DNA from 3 places in the Actinoplanes sp. NPDC023936 genome. Region 3 is predicted to be linked to each of the others. Evidence: predicted binding sites of a transcription regulator. Region 3 holds the regulator's gene; each other region holds the start of a gene.
The links. Region 3 encodes HrcA, which represses chaperone genes, less so after heat shock. Its sites were predicted from a motif close to GGTTNGCACNCTCNNNNNGAGNGTGCNAACC; they were not measured.
Positions count from the first base shown of each region.

Region 1: the regulator HrcA is predicted to act here: its motif matches at 4,135-4,165, upstream of groL (chaperonin GroEL).
Region 2: the regulator HrcA is predicted to act here: its motif matches at 4,685-4,715, upstream of groES (co-chaperone GroES).

Region 1 is NZ_JBEZZR010000010.1:56,939-63,576, forward strand. It holds gene AB0F72_RS15865 (ABC transporter permease subunit) at 1-621, shown strand, start outside; SAM riboswitch class I at 1,388-1,526, shown strand; gene thrC (threonine synthase) at 1,537-2,826, shown strand; gene AB0F72_RS15875 (hypothetical protein) at 3,046-3,486, opposite strand; gene AB0F72_RS15880 (GNAT family N-acetyltransferase) at 3,486-3,992, opposite strand; gene groL (chaperonin GroEL) at 4,356-5,978, shown strand; gene AB0F72_RS15890 (Ig-like domain-containing protein) at 6,126-6,638, opposite strand, start outside.
Region 2 is NZ_JBEZZR010000006.1:275,302-281,939, forward strand. It holds gene AB0F72_RS11580 (ABC transporter permease) at 1-526, opposite strand, end outside; gene AB0F72_RS11585 (ATP-binding cassette domain-containing protein) at 523-1,326, opposite strand; gene AB0F72_RS11590 (substrate-binding domain-containing protein) at 1,490-2,599, opposite strand; gene ybaK (Cys-tRNA(Pro) deacylase) at 2,935-3,417, opposite strand; gene AB0F72_RS11600 (class I SAM-dependent methyltransferase) at 3,436-4,623, opposite strand; gene groES (co-chaperone GroES) at 4,839-5,153, shown strand; gene groL (chaperonin GroEL) at 5,226-6,638, shown strand, end outside.
Region 3 is NZ_JBEZZR010000042.1:17,770-24,407, reverse strand. It holds gene AB0F72_RS35540 (hypothetical protein) at 1-504, opposite strand, end outside; gene AB0F72_RS35535 (enoyl-CoA hydratase-related protein) at 560-1,297, opposite strand; gene hemW (radical SAM family heme chaperone HemW) at 1,324-2,523, shown strand; gene AB0F72_RS35525 (DUF4870 domain-containing protein) at 2,516-3,049, opposite strand; gene hrcA (heat-inducible transcriptional repressor HrcA) at 3,202-4,224, shown strand; gene dnaJ (molecular chaperone DnaJ) at 4,259-5,395, shown strand; gene AB0F72_RS35510 (16S rRNA (uracil(1498)-N(3))-methyltransferase) at 5,572-6,306, shown strand.

The DNA.
Region 1 (6,638 bases), on a different contig from region 3:
TTCGCCCTCGCCGTCTCCGCAGGATTCCTGCTGGTCGTGGTCGTAGCGTTGTTCTTCGGCGACACGGTGGCGTCCGAGGCCAGCTGGGGCAGCCTGCGCTACCTGCTGGCGATCCCGGTCCCGCGCGGCCGGCTGCTCGGCGTGAAACTGATCGTCGCCGGCGTGTACTCCCTGCTGGCACTGCTCACCCTCACCGGCACGGCCCTGCTGATCGGCACGCTGCGCTACGGCTGGGGGCCGCTCGGCAGCACCATCGCGGCCGAACTCCCGGCTTCCGAAGGCCTGCTGCGGTTGCTGGCCGTCGTGGCGTACCTGGCAGTGGTGATGCTCGTGGTGGCCGGCCTGGCGTTCCTGCTGTCGGTGCTGACCGACGCGGCCCTGGGCGCGGTCGGCGGCGCCGTGATGCTCTGGATCCTCTCCAGCATCCTCGACCAGATCACCGCGCTCGGCGCGCTGCGCAACCTCCTGCCGACCCACTACGCCGACGCCTGGCGCGGGCTGCTCTCCAGCCCGGTGCAGACCGAGGATCTGGCGCAGGGGGCGATCTCGGCGGTCGTGTACGCGACGCTTTTCTGGGGGCTGGCGTTCTACCGCTTCACCCGCAAGGACGTAACTTCTTAAAAAGCGGGGGTCGCAGCGGGGTGGTGGGTGCGGACCGCCGCTCCCGCCGAGGCGCGCGGGCCGGCGTGCCGGCCGCTGGCGCGTCCGGAACGCACGCCTGCCCCGCGCGGCGTGCGTGAGCGGTTGCGCCCTTCTCCTCTCAGTCCCGCCCCCGGCCGACCCATCCACCCGTCCCCGCCGCGCCAGCAGATCGCCCGCCACCCGTTCGCGGGCCCGCCGCCGGTTCGTGCGCGTTCAAGTGGATCATTGCGATGAGCTGCGGGTTTGTCCGCGGCTTGGTCTTGAGCGGGGTAGCCGGCTCTTCGTGTCGGCCGACCGGGTCAAGGGCGCACGGCTCCTGCTCGAGGTGGGCTGCTGGCGGCGCCGGAGGGGTGGTCAGAGCACACATAACGTCGTTGTGGGCTCTCGCCTATGCCATGGCAGGGATGGGGTCATACGCACCGCATCGGTGTGCCCTCGTCGTTGCTGGTGCGGGCTTCGGTGTGCCCGCCTCTACCGGCCAGAGCCGCATCACGGCGGTCCACGGGCATAAAGGCGATGAGTCGGGCACGGGACGGCGGAGTGGTAGTGGGTGTGCGGTATTTCGTGGGGCCAATAGCGTCCGCCGGGTTCCGTGAAGCAGCTGGTTGCCCGGCGACGAGGACACTCAGCGTGGTCGGGGGAGGGCGCGGGGAAGCGGTAAAGGGCGGAGGGAAGTCGCTCACACCTCGGGAACTCGTGGTGGAGATCTCGGTCTCTCGTCGTAAGCTTCGGGAAACAACTGAATACCTCATCCAGAGGGGCAGAGGGAACGGCCCGATGAAGCCCCGGCAACCACCGCGCGTGTCTCGATGACGAGGCCCACCAGCTCGGCAGGTGCTAATTCCGTCCCCGTTCCGGCAGGTCGCCGCGGGGAAAGATGAGAGGAAGGCCTCGATGACGTCTGCCGTCAGCGCACCCACCGCTACCACCTCCACCACCTCCCCGGCTCGCGGCCTGGTGTGCCGCGCCTGCTCCGCGGAGTACCCGCTCGCCGCACAGCACGCCTGTTACGAGTGTTTCGGCCCGCTCGAGGTCGCCTACGACGAGGCGGCTCTCGCGCGGGTGACCCGGGCCGAGATCGAGGCGGGCCCGCAGAACATCTGGCGCTACGCGGCGCTGCTCCCGGCCGGGCAGGACCCGGCCACCCGGGTGACTCTCGACCCCGGCCTGACCCCGCTGGTCTCCGCGCCGGCGCTGGCCGCCGCGATCGGCCTGACCGCGCCGCTGTGGGTGAAGGACGACTCGCAGAACCCGACGCACTCCTTCAAGGACCGGGTCGTCTCGGTGGCCCTGACCGCGGCCAAGGAGCTGGGCTTCAACCGGTTCTCCTGCGCCTCGACCGGTAACCTGGCGAACTCGGTGGCGGCGCACGCGGCCCGTGCCGGTGTGCCGAGCATCGTGTTCATCCCGTCCGACCTGGAGCAAGGCAAGATCGTGACGACCGCTGTCTACGGCGGTGAGCTGGTCGCGATCGAGGGCTCGTACGACGACGTCAACCGGCTCTGCAGCGAGCTGGTGGAGACCGACGAGTTCGAGGACACCGCGTTCGTGAACGTGAACGTGCGCCCGTTCTACGCCGAGGGTTCCAAGACCCTGGGGTACGAGGTGGCGGAACAGCTGGGCTGGCGTATCCCGGCGCAGGTGGTCATCCCGATGGCGTCCGGTGAGCTGCTCACCAAGATTGACAAGGCGTTCAGCGAGCTTGTCGAGATCGGACTGGTGGAGGCGCCGGAGGGCGGCTGGACGGTGTTCGGCGCGCAGTCGGCCGGCTGCAACCCGATCGCGACCGCGCTGCACAACGACACCGACGTGATCACGCCGGTGAAGCCGACCGGTATCGCGAAGTCGCTGAACATCGGCGACCCGGCCGCCGGGCCGTACGCGATCGAGGCCGTGAAGCGCACCGGCGGCTGGATGGACTACGCCGACGACGAGGAGATCCGCGCCGGCATCCGGCTGCTCGCCGAGACCACTGGCATCTTCGCCGAGACGGCCGGTGGCACCACTGTGGCCGTACTGAAGAAGTTGGTGGAGAGCGGGAAGCTCGATCCGGCCAAGGAGACGGTCGTCTACAACACCGGCGAGGGCCTGAAGACTCTGGACGCGATCGCCGGCCAGGTTGGACCGACTCACACGATCAAGCCGTCGCTCAAGGGAGCCCGCGAGGCCGGCCTGCTCGGATGACGCTGAGTAACCGCATCTCTGCCGGTTGTTGAAAATCCCTCCTCGGAGGACTTGCGATCCGATCTCCGGATGGGCAGGATGCTCTACGCGGGAGGACGCGACGCCGTAAGCGGCCCCTCACCTGGACATTGGCGACAATCTCCGAGGGACCCAACGATCCAGCGCTGACCCACATGGCTTCGTGCCGGAGGCGCTGTGCGTCCGTCCTCCCGACCAAACTCACTCCTGGCGGAGGACCCGCCGGATCCACTGTCGCAGCGGCTCGAATTCGGGGTAGTTCCCGTCGGCGAGCCCGGCCCTCTTCTCGAAGTAATTGCGCGCCCCGAACGACTTGGTCAGCGTGATCGACCACGCGCAGGCGACCCAGTACGCCGGCCAGAAGAGCGGGCCGAGCACGGCGTACTGACTGGCGTGTCTGCTCTCGTGGGCCAGCAGGCGCGCGCGCCGGGAGTCCAGCAACCACTCCGCGGATCTCTTCGTGATGATCACTGAGCCGATGGTGAAGCAGGAGGCCGGCGGTTTCCGGAACCGGTAGCCCTCGGCGATCAGGATGCCGTCCGGGCCCCGCTTGATCGTGGTGCCGGTGAGTTTCGCGATCAGCAGGCCCGCCGCGGTGGTGCCGTTCACGGCGGTCAGCACGGTGCGGGTCCGCGGCTTCATCAGATCCGCCGGCGCATCTGCAGCTCGGTGAGCACCGGAACGGTGGGATGCGGCAGGCGCACACCGGTGTCGGCAAAACCCAATTTCTGGTACGCCCGGACGGCCCGCTCGTTGCCGACCACGACCTCCAGCATCAGTTCGTTCCGCCCGGACGCGAGCGACCAGTCCGCCACCGCGTCGACGAGCTGGGCGAGCACCTTGCCGCCCCGGTGGGCGGGCGTCACGTAGACCGCGAAGACGACGGTGCAGTGCGGCTCGTCGGGCAGCACGGTCCCGCCGGCGTGCCCGATGAACGGCTCGCCGGGCGGCTCGGCGATGAACTGGGCCGTCTCCGGCCCGGAGGAGGACTGCCGGATCCGGTGGCGGAAGCTCTCGTGCGGCCGGGCCGCGGCCTGGGCGAGCGTCTCCAGGAAGGCGAGCGGGCTGTCCGCGAGCATCTCCAGGCGCAGCGCTCGCATCCGTCCCGCGTCTTCTGGTGTGACCCGGCGTACGGTCCAGTTGTCCATGACGTCCTCCATACCCGCCGGTCCCCGCCCGGGCAACCCTGACCTGCGCTTTCAAGATCCTTATCGGAATACCGGGCCGGTCCGGAGGTTTCGCGAGAAGATGGTGTTTCTTGCACTCGGTACCGGGGAGTGCTAAACAAGTGATTGGCACTCGCGGCTTGTGAGTGCCAACAGGTCGGGACGGTGGGGTTCCGGTCGTTGCGCTGCCATCGGCGCTGCGACACGAAACCGGTCGTCGCGGGCTATCCGGCTCGGCCTGAGGACGTCACATCGCCAGGTGGTGACGTCCGCAGACTTCCTCAACGTGCGGAGAGCGGGGCCGACGAGGCCCGGCACCGCGGATGTCCGGGAGGACAACGCCGTATGGCCAAGATCATCGCATTCGACGAGGAGGCTCGTCGGGGCCTCGAGCGGGGCATGAACCAGCTCGCTGACGCGGTCAAGGTGACGCTCGGCCCCAAGGGTCGCAACGTCGTTCTCGAGAAGAAGTGGGGCGCCCCCACGATCACCAACGATGGTGTATCCATCGCCAAGGAGATCGAGCTCGAGGACACCTTCGAGAAGATCGGCGCTGAGCTGGTCAAGGAGGTCGCGAAGAAGACGGACGACGTCGCCGGTGACGGCACGACGACCGCGACCGTCCTCGCCCAGGCGCTGGTCCGTGAAGGCCTCCGCAACGTGGCCGCGGGCGCGAACCCGATGGCCCTGAAGCGGGGCATCGAGGCTGCTGTCGCCAGCGTCTCCGAGGGCCTGCAGCAGCTCGCCAAGGACGTGGAGACCAAGGAGCAGATCGCCTCCACCGCGTCCATCTCCGCCGGTGACTCCACGGTCGGCGAGATCATCGCCGAGGCCATGGACAAGGTCGGCAAGGAAGGCGTCATCACCGTCGAGGAGAGCAACACCTTCGGCCTCGAGCTCGAGCTCACCGAGGGTATGCGCTTCGACAAGGGCTACATCTCGGCCTACTTCATGACCGACGCCGAGCGGATGGAGGCCGTCTTCGACGACCCCTACATCCTCATCGCGAACAGCAAGATCTCCGCGGTCAAGGACCTGCTGCCGATCCTCGAGAAGGTCATGCAGTCCGGCAAGCCGCTGGTCATCATCGCCGAGGACGTCGAGGGCGAGGCCCTGGCCACCCTGGTCGTCAACAAGGTCCGTGGCACCTTCAAGTCGGTCGCCGTCAAGGCCCCCGGCTTCGGTGACCGCCGCAAGGCCATGCTGGAGGACATCGCCATCCTGACCGGTGGCGCCGTCATCAGCGAAGAGGTCGGCCTCAAGCTCGACGCCGCTGACCTGTCCCTGCTGGGTCAGGCCCGCAAGGTCGTCATCACCAAGGACGAGACCACCGTCGTGGACGGCGCCGGCAACGGCGAGCAGATCCAGGGCCGGGTCAACCAGATCCGCGCCGAGATCGAGCGCTCGGACTCCGACTACGACCGTGAGAAGCTGCAGGAGCGCCTGGCCAAGCTGGCCGGCGGCGTTGCGGTCATCAAGGTCGGCGCGGCCACCGAGGTCGAGCTCAAGGAGCGCAAGCACCGCATCGAGGACGCCGTTCGCAACGCGAAGGCGGCCGTCGAGGAGGGCATCGTCCCCGGTGGTGGCGTCGCGCTCGTGCAGGCCGGCAAGACCGCGTTCGACAAGCTGGACCTGGTCGGCGACGAGGCCACTGGCGCCAACATCGTCAAGGTCGCGCTCGACGCCCCGCTGCGTCAGATCGCCGTGAACGCCGGCCTCGAGGGCGGCGTCGTGGTGGAGAAGGTCCGCAACCTCGCCGCGGGTCACGGCCTCAACGCCGCGACCGGTGAGTACGTGGACCTGCTGGCCGCGGGCATCATCGACCCGGCCAAGGTCACCCGTTCGGCGCTGCAGAACGCCGCGTCGATCGCCGCGCTGTTCCTCACCACCGAGGCCGTCGTGGCCGACAAGCCCGAGAAGAACCCGGCTCCGGCCGGCGCCCCGGGCGGCGGTGACATGGACTTCTGAGTCCAGTCGTAGGAAAGGGCGGTCCGCTTCGGCGGGCCGCCCTTTTCGCTGCCCTCAGCCGGCGGGGACCGCAAGCCGGCGGGGACCGCAAGCCGGCAGGGACAGCGCGCCGGCGGGGGTCGGTCGTGCGCCGGCGGGGGTCGGTCGCTAGCCGGCGGGGGAACGGGGCTTCCGGGCCGGGGGCGTGCTGAGGATGTAGAGGCCGGTTCCGGTCAGGATCACCGCCGTGCCGATCCGGGCCAGCGACATCAGGTCGTGGCCGGTGACCGGCAGAGGGTCCGCGGCCGCGACGACCCGGACGGTGATGGTGCCGGTCGCGGTGCCGCCCCGGTCGTCGCCGATCGTGTAGGTGAAGCTGTCGGTGCCGCTCGCGAAGCCCGGCGCCGGGATGTAGACGATCTTGTCGGTGCTGCTCCGGGCGGCCGCGAGACCGGACGGGGACCCGCTCGATGCGGTGGCGGTGCCGTGTGCGGGCCGGCCGACGTCGATCAGCGAGATCGGGTCGCCGTCGGGGTCGGTGTCGTTGCGCAGCGGCCAGATGGTGACCTGCTCGCCGGCCGTCACGGCCTGGATGTCCGGCCCGATGAGCGGGACCCGATTGGGGCCGTCATCCGGATCGGTCGGGCTCGGAGCCACGGTCGGCGAGACGCCGGGCGACCG
Region 2 (6,638 bases), on a different contig from region 3:
CGTCGGTGATCGAGATGTTCTTGCCGCCGGAGAGCAGGAGCAGCAGGACACCCTGGAAGCCGAGGAACGCGGCCAGGGTCACCACGAACGACGGGATGCCCAGCTTCGCCACCAGCGTGCCCAGCGCCAGGCCGATCACGATGCCGGTGAGCATCGCGGCCGGGATCGCCACGTACCAGGGCAGGCCCTCGTTCGTGAGCAGGATCGCCATCACCGCGCCGCAGACGCCGCTGGCGAAGCCGGCGGAGAGGTCGATCTCGCCGAGGAGCAGGACGAAGACCAGGCCCATCGCGATGAAGACGACCTGGGCGCTCTGGTTGAACAGGTTGGCGAAGTTCAGCGCGCTGAGGAACGTGTCGGTGCGGGCGATGCCGAAGATCAGGACCAGTACCAGAAGTCCGAGGACCGCCGGAAGCGAACCGAGATCGCCACCGCGGACCCGGCCCCAGTAGTCGCGGATGTGGCTGCTGACCGTGGGCTTGACGGCCTGGATGCCACCGGCCGTGGTGGTCGTGGTGGTGGTCACTGTCCGTCTCCCGGCGTGATGTCGATGAACTCGGAAGGCTTCTCCGGCGGCAGGCCGAGATTGCCGCTGCGCCCGCCGGTGATCAGCTCGACGACCTGGGAGTGGGTCACCTCGGAGGCCTTCACCTGCGCGGCCATCCGGCCCAGGTAGAGCGTCGCGATCCGGTCCGAGACCGCGAACACGTCGTTCATGTTGTGCGAGATCAGGACCACGCCGAGGCCGTTGTCGGCGAGCCGGCGGACCAGCTCGAGCACCTGCGCGGTCTGCGCGACGCCGAGCGCCGCGGTCGGCTCGTCGAGGATGACCACGCGGCTGTTCCAGAGCACCGCCTTGGCGATCGCCACGGTCTGGCGCTGACCACCGGAGAGGCTGGCGACCAGCTGGCGCAGGGACTTGACGGTGCGTACCGAAAGGCTCCGCAGCGTCTCGCCGGCCATCTCCTCCATCGTCGCCTCGTCGAGGACGATCCCGGACTTCTTCTCCCGGCCGAGGAACATGTTCTGGACGATGTCCAGGTTGTCGCAGAGCGCGAGGTCCTGATACACGACTTCGATGCCGAGGGCGGCGGCGTCGCGCGGGGAGTGGATCGCGACCTCCTTGCCGTCGAAGACGACCGTGCCCGCGTCGTGCGTGTAGATGCCGCTGATGCATTTGACCAGCGTGGACTTACCGGCGCCGTTGTCGCCGACCAGGGCGGTGACCTCGCCCGGATAGACGCTCAGCCCGACGTCGTGCAGGACCTGGACGGGACCGAAGCTCTTGTCGATCCCGCGCAGCTCCAGAAGGGGTGTCGCGGCCACTGATGGTTCTCCTTCGTAAGGTGACCGGTTTCGCCGGGGGCTCGACCACGTCGTCGTGTGTCCGCCGCCTGCGCCAGGGGTGTCGCAACCGATTCCGGCGCCGCCCACGCGAGCGTGGGCGGCGCCGTCCTCAGCCGTTACGACTCACTCGGTTGCGTCAGCGTCAGCTGATGCCCGCGTCGGTGCAGGCCTTGGCGAACTCAGCGGTGCAGAGCTCCTCCTTGGTCACGAAGCCGTCCGCGACGACGTCCTTGACGTTCGCCTTGGTGATCGACTGCGGCTTGAGCAGCACGGACTTGACGTCCTTCTTGGACTCCGGGTCGGTGACGGAACCGGTCGCCGAGGTCGGCGCCTGGCCCTTCGCCAGCGCGATCGCCAGCTCGGCAGCCGCGTCGGCCTCATCCTTGATGGCCTTGTAGACCGTCATGCACTGGTCGCCGACGAGGATGTTCTGCAGACCCTGGACGGTGGCGTCCTGGCCGGTGACCGGGATCTGGCCGTTCAGCTTGTTCTTCTTCAGCACCTGGATGGCCGCGTTGCCGAGACCGTCGTTGGCGGCGAGAACACCCTTGATGTCCTTGTTCGTGGTCAGCATCTGCTCGAAGAGCGTGCCGCCCTGAACGTTGTCCCAGTCCGGAACGTCCTGGTCCGGGCCCTTGACGTACTCGTTGGCGTCGAACTTGGGCTTGATGACCGAGTCGTAGCCCTGCTTGAAGAGGGTGGCGTTGTTGTCGGTCGGCGAACCGTTCAGGTACGCCACGACCGGCTTGGTCGCCTTCTTCTCGGTGAGGCAGTCGATCAGACCCTGACCCTGCAGCTTGCCGACCTCGACGTTGTCGAACGACACGTAGTAGTCGGCGCCGCCGTTGAGGGTGAGGCGGTCGTAGTCGATCGTGGCGATGCCGGTGGCCTTCGCCTGATCCAGCACGGCCTTGCCGGTGCCGGAGTCCAGGTTGACGATCATCAGAACCTTGACGCCGCTGGAGATCATGCCGTCCGCGATCGTCTGGAACCGGGCCTTGTCACCCTGCGCGTTCTGGATGTCGGCCTCCACGCCGGCCGCCTTGAAGGCGTCGGTGAGGTACTTGAGGTCGGCGGTCGCCCAGCGCGCGGAGCTCTTGGTGTCCGGCAGGATCACACCGACCTTGCCGGCCGACGCGCCGCTCGTGCTGCCGCTTCCGGCGTCGCCGCCGTCCTCGTCGCTGCCACACGCGGCCATGCTTCCGGTGGCCAGGAGGCCGACCGCGGCAAGGGCGAACAGTCCCTTACGCATTCCTTATGTCCTTTCGGGGGGTAAATCCGGGGCCTTGGTTCGGATTTGTCAGGGCTGATGCGCAGCCGGAGGGGTGCACGGCGCCCTGGGACCGATGGATGAGGAACCGGTTTGTTGTGCCCGGCAACGTATTCCGGCGGTGGCCGAGAACACAAGGCGCAATGAAGATCTATCTCGTAACGAGGGATAACAATCCGGCAACACGGCGCGGTTACCAGGGCGTACTCACGCCCGCCAAGAACGTCATCGGATACACACACGGTGACGCTGCGTTGATCTGTTTGCAGATACCGGGGAAACCGACGTTTCTCCCGGGTGACTAGGATGCCCCGGCTTCAGCCCCGGATCGGGGCCACTGTCGCGCTGGTCAGGCGGATGAGATCGGCCGGCGCGAGGGAGACCTGAAGGCCACGGCGGCCCGCCGAGACGTACATCAGGTCGAGGGCGGACGCCGTGTCGTCGATCACGGTGAGGAGTCGGCGGCGCTGCCCGAGCGGGCTGATGCCGCCCCGGACGTACCCGCTGCTGCGCTCGGCGGCGGTCCGGTCGGCGAGGACGGCGCGCTTGCCCCCGGCGGCCTGCCCGAGCGCTTTCAGGTCCAGGTCACCGGTCACCGGCACGACGCCGACCACCAGCTTCCCGTCGACCTCGGCGATCAGCGTCTTGAAGACCCGGGCCGGCGGGGCACCGAGGAACTCGGCGACCAGGGCGCCGTAGTTGGGGGCGTCCGGCGACACCTCGTACGGATGCAGGGTGTGCGGAACCCGCTCGGCGGCCAGCAAGACGGTGGCCGGCGTGCCGGCCGCTTTCTTCGCCATGCCGGGCAGGCTACTCGTTCAGGCCGCCGTAGTGATCAGCACCACCGGCGCGCCGTCGACCCGGGTCAGCACCAGGCCGGCCCCGTTCGGGCCGGAGAGCCGCAGGTCCTTGCGCAGCTGGTCGGGCACGAGCGCCGAGCCGCGCTTGCGGATCTCCAGGCGGCCGATGCCCCGCTCGCGGAGCAGCGCCCGCAGCTTCTTCAGCGAGAACGGCATCACGTCCGTCACACCGAGCCGCCGGGCGAACGGCGTGTCCACCGGGTCGTCGGTGTAGACGTAGGCGATCTCCCGGTCACCCAGCCGGCCACCCACTGTCGCGGCGAACTCGGCCACCAGGTGCGAGCGGACCACCGCCGGGTCCGGGTCGTAGAGGTACGCGCCGACCGGCCCCACCGGCGCGGCCTCGACCCCGGAGCCGGTCAGCTCGCTGACGCCGCCCGCAGCGAGAAGCGTCGCCCGCCGGGGCTCCCGCGCCAGCGGCCCGCACCAGAACGCCGCCTCGACCAGATCGCCGCCGACGCTGACCCACTCCCCCTCGGCGCCCGGTGGCAGCAGCGCGTGATCGATGCCGGGCGCCAGCTTCAGCGCGGTCCGCGGCACCCGGTCCGGCAGCGCGGCCACGAAGTCCCACGGCGGCGAGTAGGACTTCGGGTCGAACACCCGGCCGCGACCCGCCTGCCGCCGCGCCGGGTCGGCGAAGACCGCGTCGTACTTCTCCACCTCGACCGTCGTGGCGTCCGCGCACTCCACCGTGATCAGGCCGGCCAGACCGAGCGCCTCGGCGTTGGCAGCGGCGACAGCGGCGGTCAGCGGATCGGCGTCGACAGCGTGCACCCGGATGCCCTGCCGGGCCGCGGCGATCGCGTCGGCGCCGAGGCCGCAGCCGAGATCCGCCATCGAGCGGGCGCCCGCCGCGGCGAGACGCGCCGCGCGCCGGGCGGCGACCTCGGCCCGGGTGGCCTGCTCCAGCCCCGGACGGGTGAAGAACATCCGGGTGGCGTCCGGCCCGAACTTGCATGCCGCGCGGCCGCGCAAACTAGCCTGGGTCAAGGCGGCTGCGGCGAGTTCCGCGCCGATGCCCCGGGCGCGCACGGCCGAGGCGGCGGCGAGTGGCTCGGCATCACCCACCTCGGCCGCCACGGCCAGGGCTTCGGCTCCGGCAGGGGTCAGCAGACGAGACAGCAACTCAGGGGTCACGACAGGCATTCTCCCCGGCGTGACAGGCTGGCACTCTGGTTGACGGAGTGCTAGTTCCGGAATAGTCTCCGGTTAGCACTCTCAACATGAGGGTGCCAGCCGCCCGGCCCGTCCGTGCGGTTAGGCGCCAGGCGGACCGGCACCCGCGACGACGGCCCCGCCCGGTGGCATGAGGCATGAGACCGGCCTGGTTCATGGCCGGCGAAACCTGTACCCAGGAGGGTATGCCCGTGACTACCGCGACCAAGGTTGCGATCAAGCCGCTCGAGGACCGCATCGTGGTCCAGGCGAACGAGGCTGAGACCACGACCGCTTCCGGCATCGTGATCCCCGACACCGCCAAGGAGAAGCCGCAGGAGGGCACCGTCCTCGCTGTCGGCCCCGGCCGGATCGACGACAAGGGCAACCGCGTTCCGCTCGACGTCAAGGTCGGCGACGTGGTCCTCTACTCGAAGTACGGCGGCACCGAGGTCAAGTACGCCGGCGAGGAGTACCTGGTGCTCTCCGCCCGCGACGTCCTCGCGGTCATCGAGAAGTAAGACCTGACTGATTGCGCCAGCGCCCTGTTCCGATGACTCGGGGCAGGGCGCTGGTGCGTGAAGGGACCATAGATGGCGAAGATTCTCAGTTTCTCTGACGACGCCCGGCACCTCCTGGAGCACGGGGTCAACACGCTCGCCGACACGGTCAAGGTCACCCTCGGGCCGCGCGGTCGCAACGTCGTCCTGGACAAGAAGTTCGGTGCTCCCACGATCACCAACGATGGTGTGACCATCGCCAAGGAGATCGAGCTCACCGACCCGTACGAGAACCTTGGCGCGCAGCTCGTCAAGGAGGTGGCGACGAAGACCAACGACGTCGCCGGCGACGGGACCACCACCGCGACCGTGCTCGCGCAGGCGCTGGTCCGCGAGGGCCTGCGCAACGTGACTGCGGGCGCCAACCCGATCGGCCTCAAGCGGGGCATGGACAAGGCCAGCGAGGTCGTGTCCAAGGCGCTGCTGGCCAAGGCCGTCGAGGTCGCCGACCACAAGGCGATCGCGAACGTGGCCACCATCTCGGCCCAGGACGCCACCATCGGCGAGCTGATCGCCGAGGCGATGGACCGGGTCGGCCGCGACGGTGTCATCACCGTCGAGGAGGGCTCGGCCATGCTGACCGAGCTCGAGGTCACCGAGGGTCTGCAGTTCGACAAGGGCTTCATCTCGCCGAACTTCGTGACCGACGCGGAGTCGCAGGAGGTCGTCCTCGAGGACGCGTTCATCCTGCTGACCACGCAGAAGATCTCCAGCATCGAGGAGCTGCTCCCGCTGCTGGAGAAGGTGCTGCAGGCCGGCAAGCCGCTGCTGATCGTCGCCGAGGACGTCGAGGGCCAGGCCCTCTCCACCCTCGTGGTGAACGCGCTCCGCAAGACCATCAAGGTCGCCGCGGTGAAGGCTCCGGGCTTCGGTGACCGCCGCAAGGCGATCCTGCAGGACCTCGCGATCGCGACCGGTGGCGAGCTGATCGCCCCCGAGCTCGGCTACAAGCTCGACCAGGTCGGCATCGAGTCGCTGGGCAGCGCCCGGCGGATCGTCGTCGACAAGGAGAACACCACGATCGTCGACGGCGGTGGCAACAAGGCCGACGTCACCGACCGGGTCGCCCAGATCCGCAAGGAGATCGAGGCGTCCGACTCCGACTGGGACCGGGAGAAGCTCCAGGAGCGTCTCGCGAAGCTCGGCGGCGGCATTGCGGTGATCAAGGTCGGCGCGGCCACCGAGGTCGAGATGAAGGAGCGCAAGCACCGCATCGAGGACGCCATCGCGGCGACCAAGGCGGCTGTCGAGGAAGGCACCGTCCCCGGTGGCGGCGCCGCTCTCGCGCAGGTCTCCAAGGAGCTCGACGGTGACCTCGGCCTGACCGGCGAGGAGGCCATCGGTGTCTCCATCGTGCGCAAGTCGCTGGTGGAGCCGCTGCGCTGGATCGCGCAGAACGCCGGGCACGACGGTTACGTCGTGGTCGGCAAGGTCGCCGAGCTGGGC
Region 3 (6,638 bases):
CCGTGACTCGTCGGCCCACTTCTGGTACGCCTCCGGGTACGCCGAGCGCTGCACCTTCTGGGCGGCGTCGGTGACCCGCATCTCCTCCCAGCCCTTCACCTTCTTCAGGGCGGAGTAGAACTTGCCGGCCGCGTACCTCGGGTCCTTGATCTCCTCGAACGTGCCCCAGCCCTGGCTGGGCCGCTGCTGGAAGAGGCCGACCGAGTCCCGGTCGCCGTCGTCCAGGTTCTCCAGTTTCGACTCCTGGAACGCCGTCGCCAGCGCCACGATCACGGCCTGCTCCGGCATCCCGCGCCGGACGCCGACCGCGGTGATCGTCGCGGCGTTCGCCATCTGGACCGAGTCGAGGGTGACCTCGCCGTCGGCGCGAACCGTGCACTCGGGGCCCAGCTGCGGCAGCTTGATGCTGGTCACGACGGTGCGTAGCACCACGAACACGCCCAGGGCGCCGAGGAGGGCCAGCAGGACCACCCCGCCCACGATCGGCTTCTTGCGCACCCACACCTCCCGCTGTCGTCGGCCGCCAAGCGTAAACAACGAATGCCCGGACCCCGCGTGACTAGATCCAGTAGGGATCTCGCTTTTCCCGTGCCGCGGCGACGCCCTCGCGCCCCTCCTCGGACTTGAAGTATCCGGCGGAGCGGTGCGCCAGATCTGCCAGTTCGGCCCGGATCGACTCGTTTCGCGTACGCCTGAGCAGTTGTTTCGTCCCGGCCAGCGCCAGTGGGCCGCCGCGCAGAAGCGAGGCGCAGTAACCGGCCACGGCGTCGTCCAGGCGCTCGGCCGGAACCGCGGCGGTGACCAGGCCGATCTCCGCGGCTCGCGTCCCGTCGAAGACGTCACCGGTCAGATAGAGCTCGGCCGCGGCACGAGGCGCCAGCCGGGGCAGCACGGTGGAGCTGATCACGGCCGGGATCACACCGAGGCGCACCTCGGTGAAGGCGAACGTGGCATCGGTCGAGCAGACCGCGATGTCGGCCGCGCCGATCAGGCCGAGACCGCCGGCGCGGGCCGGACCGGCGATCCGCGCCACCACCGGCTTCGGGAACTCCCAGAGCACGGCGAGCACGTCGGCGAGCAGCTCGGCGGGGAGTTTGTCGCCGGGTTTCGCCTCGGCGGTCTCCTTCAGGTCGACGCCCGAGCAGAAGACCGGGCCGGTGTGTGAGAGAACGATCACCCGGCACGCCGGATCGGCGGCGGCCGTGGCCAGGTCGTCGAGCATTCCGCGCAGCACAGCGGTGGAGAGCGCGTTGCGGCTGGCAGGGTTGTCCAGAGTCAGGGTGCGGACCGGATCCATGCCCGAACCATAACTACGCTTGAGCGATGGCAGGCGCACTCCCCGATGGCGAACCCGTACCCACCGACGGCTCACTTCCCGCTGAAGCGACAGGACGGGTGGGCGAGAACGGGTTCGCCGTCTACGTTCACGTCCCCTTCTGTGCCAGCCGCTGCGGGTACTGCGACTTCAACACGTACACGGCGAGTGAGCTGGGTGGTGGGGCGAGCCGCGACGAGTACGCCGAGACCGTTCTGAGTGAGTTGTCCCTCGCCGCGAAGGTCGTCCAGCCGAAGATGGTCGACACCGTCTTCGTCGGGGGTGGCACACCCACGTTGCTGCCCGCTGACGATCTCGCCCGGATCCTGGAGGGCATCGACCGGACGTGGGGCCTGGCGTCCGACGCCGAGGTGACGACCGAGGCCAATCCGGAATCTGTTGATCTTTCCTACCTGAAGACCCTGCGCAGCGCCGGCTTCACCCGGATCTCGCTGGGCATGCAGTCGTCCGCCGAGAACGTGCTGCGCGTCCTCGACCGCAGGCACACGGCCGGCCGGGCGCCGCAGGCCGCGCTGGAGGCCCGGGAGGCGGGTTTCGAGCACGTCAACCTGGACCTGATCTACGGAACTCCGGGCGAGACCCCGGACGACTTCGAGAAATCGCTGAAGACAGTCATCGAGGCCGGTGTCGACCACGTCAGCGCCTACGCCCTGATCGTCGAGGACGGCACCCGGATGGCCACCCGGATGCGCCGTGGCGAGCTGCCGTTCCCGGAGGACGACGTGGCGGCCGATCGCTACCTGGCGGCCGAGGCGGCGCTCACCGCGGCCGGCTTCGAGTGGTACGAGGTCTCGAACTGGGCGAAGAAGGGCGGCGAGTGCCGGCACAACCTGCTGTATTGGACCGGCGCCGACTGGTGGGGCCTGGGGCCGGGCGCGCACAGCCACGTCGGCGGGGTTCGGTGGTGGAACGTCAAGCACCCGTCCGCGTACGCCAAAAGGCTCGCCGGCGGCGAATCGCCGGGCCTGGCCCGGGAGATCCTCACCGCGGAGGACCGGCACATGGAGGACGTGATGCTCCGGGTCCGGCTGCGTGACGGCATCCCGCTCGACCGGGTGGACGCGGCCGCGGCGGCGCGCGCCCTTGCCGGCGGATTGCTCGACAAGGACGCACACGACCGGGGGCATCTGGTGCTGACCCTGAAGGGCCGGCTCCTGGCCGACGCGGTGATCCGCGACGTTATTTGATGATCGAGACGTTCATCGGGTAACGGAACGGCTGCCCGCTCGTCGCCTTGATGCCGGCGATCAGCGGAACGATCCAGGCGATCAGCCAGGTGACCACGATGACGAGCCAGCCGACCAGGAGGCAGGTCAGGACCCAGCCGACGATCGTGAGCACGGACCAGAGGATCTGGAAGTTCAGCGCCTGCACGGCTTCGGCGCGCACGGCCGGCGAGCGGGAGCCCTGGGAGAGCAGGCTGACCAGCGGCATGATCCAGCCGAGCACACCGCTGCTGAGGAACGCGACGAGGGCGCTGATGAAGTGGGTCAGCACGATCCAGGTGCGGTCTTCGCTGGACGGGCCCTGCTGGTAGCCGCCGTATCCGTACCCATGCCCCTGGTATCCGGGGTCCTGCGGCGGCGGATATCCGGGCGGCGGGCCGTATCCGGGCGGAGGCGGAGGCTGATATCCGGGCGGGGGCTGATACCCGGGCGGAGGAACCTGGCCATAGGGGTCATTTCCCTCAGGCGGGCGAGGAGGTTCGGTCATATGTCCACGCTAAGGCTGACGATCGACCCGGTCGTGCCCGCCCCGCCGCTCAAGATCTGAGAACCCTACGTACTTTCGATCATCGCGTTGCCGCCGCGGGCGACGTAGACTGGCACTCTGTCTTCGGGAGTGCCAACAGGGGGAGGGGTCATATGAGTCTCGATGACCGCAAGCTCGAGGTGCTCCGGGCAATCGTCCAGGACTACGTCGAGACCCGCGAGCCGGTCGGCAGCAAGGCTCTCGTCGAGCGGCACCAACTGGGCGTCTCCCCGGCCACCGTTCGCAACGACATGGCGGTCCTCGAGGAGGAGGGCTACATCCGGCAGCCGCACACCAGTGCCGGCCGGGTGCCCACCGACGCGGGTTACCGTCTCTTCGTCGACCGGCTCACCAGGATCAAGCCGCTGAGCCCGGCCGAGCGCCGCGCCATCGAGCGTTTCATGGTCGGCGTCGTCGACCTGGACGACGTGGTGCACCGCACGGTCCGGCTACTGGCGCAGCTGACCCGGCAGGTCGCGGTCGTGCAGTACCCGAGTCTCTCCCGCTCCGCGGTCCGTCACCTCGAGCTGGTGCCGATCTCCACGACCCGGCTCACGCTCGTGATGATCACCGACACCGGGCGGGTCGAGCAGCGGCTCGTCGAGATGCCCGGTCCCGTCCCGCCGGACGACGTCTGGGAGATGCGCCGCCGGGTGAACGAGAAGCTGGCCGGTCAGAAACTCGCCGACACCCCGCTCCTGGTGCAGAAACTCGTCGACGAGACGGCTCCGGATCGTCGTCCGACGATGGCCTGTCTCGCCTCGGTGTTGCTCGAGACGCTCGTCGAGCGGAGTGAGGAGCGCCTCGCCCTTGCCGGTACTGCCAATTTGACCCGCGGTGGTGTGCTGGACTTCCAGGGCACGTTGCGCCCCGTCCTCGAAGCCCTCGAGGAAGAGGTCATCTTGCTGAAGCTGATCGGAGACCTGGAGCCGAGCACCACCCGGGTCCGGATCGGCGACGAGAACGAGATCGACAATCTGCGGTCCGCATCCGTGGTGAGCAGCGGTTACGGACCGGGTGCGACGATCGTTGGTGGGCTCGGTGTTCTCGGGCCCACTCGCATGGATTACCCGGGCACCATCGCTACTGTTCGTGCAGTGGCACGGTACGTTGGCGACCTGTTGGCACAGAATTGACGGATTCGCGCAGACATTGAGGACTCCAAACCCCGTGGCCAAGGACTACTACGGAATTCTCGGCGTCAGCCGGGAAGCCACCGACGACGAGATCAAGCGCGCCTACCGCAAACTGGCTCGGCAGTACCACCCCGACGTCAACCCGGATCCCGAGGCGCACGAGAAGTTCAAAGAGATCAACGCGGCCTACGAGGTTCTCTCGGACGAGCAGAAGCGTCAGATCGTCGACCTCGGCGGCGACCCGCTCGCGCCCGGTGGGGGCGGCGCCCCCGGCCCCGGTGGCGCCGGACCGTTCGTCGGTTTCCAGGACATCATGGACGCGTTCTTCGGCACGGCGGCCGGCGGTGGCGGCCGAGGCCCGCGCCCGCGGACCCGCCCCGGCGCCGACGCGATCCTGCGCCTGGAGCTCGACCTGGTGGAGACCGCGTTCGGCGTCGAGGCGCCGATCACCGTCGACACCGCGGTCCTCTGCACCCAGTGCTCCGGCGCCGGCACCGCCCCCGGCACGCACCTCGCCACCTGTGAGGTCTGCTCCGGTCGCGGCGAGGTCCAGTCGGTGCAGCGCACCTTCCTGGGCCAGGTGGTCTCGTCCCGCCCCTGCACCAACTGCCAGGGTCACGGCACGGTCATCCCGACCCCCTGCCCGACCTGTGCCGGTGACGGCCGGATAAGGACTCGCCGCTCCCTCACCGTGAAGATCCCGGCGGGCGTCGAGGACGGCATGCGCATCCGGCTGGCCCAGCAGGGCGAGGTCGGCCCCGGCGGCGGCACCGCCGGCGATCTCTACGTCGAGATCCACGAGCGTCCGCACGACGTCTACTCGCGCAAGGGCGACGACCTGCACTGCCGCGTCACGCTCCCGATGACCGCGGCGGCCCTCGGCACCAGGATGACCATCAAGACCCTGGACGGCGAGGAGAACATCGAGGTCAAGGCCGGTACCCAGCCCGCCAGCACGCTCCGCATCCGCGGCAAGGGCGTGCCGCACCTGCGCGGCCAGGGCCGAGGCGACCTCTTCGTCCACCTCGACGTCAAGACGCCGACCAAGCTCACCGTCGACCAGGAGCGCATGCTCCGCGACTTCGCGAAAACCCGCGGCGAGGACGTTGCCGAGCTCTCCAAGCAGGGCGGCTTCTTCTCCCGGATGCGCGACGCTTTCAACGGACATTAAAGACGTTTTTCGCAGCGGGGCGGGGGTCAAGACCGTCGCTCCCGCCGAGGACCCGGCGCGGGTTCGCTGACGCTCCCCGCGCCGGGCGGCCTGCGTGAGTGGTTGCGCCCCTCTTCTCTCAGTCCCGGGCAACCGGGCTGACCAGGAGCAGACGAGGGGCGGGTAGCGTCTCGGGCGTGTCTGCGCCGCTGTTTCTGGTCGAGAGCCTGCCCACCGGTTCGACGTTCACGCTGGACGGGCCGGAGGGCCACCATGCCGCCACCGTGCAGCGGCTCCGGGCAGGCGAGTCCCTGATCCTCGCCGACGGCCGGGGCGGCTCCGCGAGAGCCGAGGTCACCGCGGTCGGCAAGGGAAGCGTCGACGTCGCGATCACCGAACGGCGGGCGGATCCGGCGGCGGACCCGCGGCTGGTCGTCGTGCAGGGCATCGCCAAGGGCGACCGCGGCGAGCTGGCCGTCCAGGCGATGACCGAGACCGGCGTGGACGAGATCGTCCCGTGGGCGGCGTCCCGCTCGGTCGCCCAGTGGCGCGGCGACCGAGGTTTCAAGGCCCGCGACAAGTGGGCCGCCACCGCCCGTGAAGCCGCCAAGCAGGCGCGCCGCTCCTGGCTGCCCGTGGTGGCCGGCGACCCGGACTGCTCGACGAAACAGGTGGCGTCCCGCCTGTCCGAATCGGCAGCCGCGCTGGTGCTGCACGAGGAGGCGACCGAGCGGCTGACCCAGGTCGCCTTGCCGGCCGAGGGCGAGATAGTGCTGGTGGTGGGCCCCGAGGGCGGCATCAGCGACGCCGAGCTGGAGACTTTCCGCGACTCAGGCGCCACCCCGGTCCGCTTGGGCGACGCGGTGCTCCGCACCTCAACGGCGGGGGTGGCGGCGCTGGCAGTCCTGGCCACCCGCCTCCACCGCTGGTAACCCGCCCACCGCGCGCCCGCTGCCCGCCGCCGCCGTCGCGCTCACCCCGCCGCAGATCTTGGCAACTCAGGGTCATCCGCCCCGGGCTTGGTGTCAGTTGCCAAGATTGCGGCCGAGGAAAGGTGAGGGCACACACAACGCCATCGTGTACTCCCACATGTGCCAGGACCGAGACGCGGGCACACGCACGCCTTCGGTGTGCTTTCATCCACGTGCCGGAGCCGCCCCGTGTGCTCCTGACCCCAATCCTCGCGCGGACGGCCCACCAGCCAGCCGGATAACCTGCCTCAGCGACGGCTCAGGTCCGCGAGCCGTCGCTCAGCCATGGAATC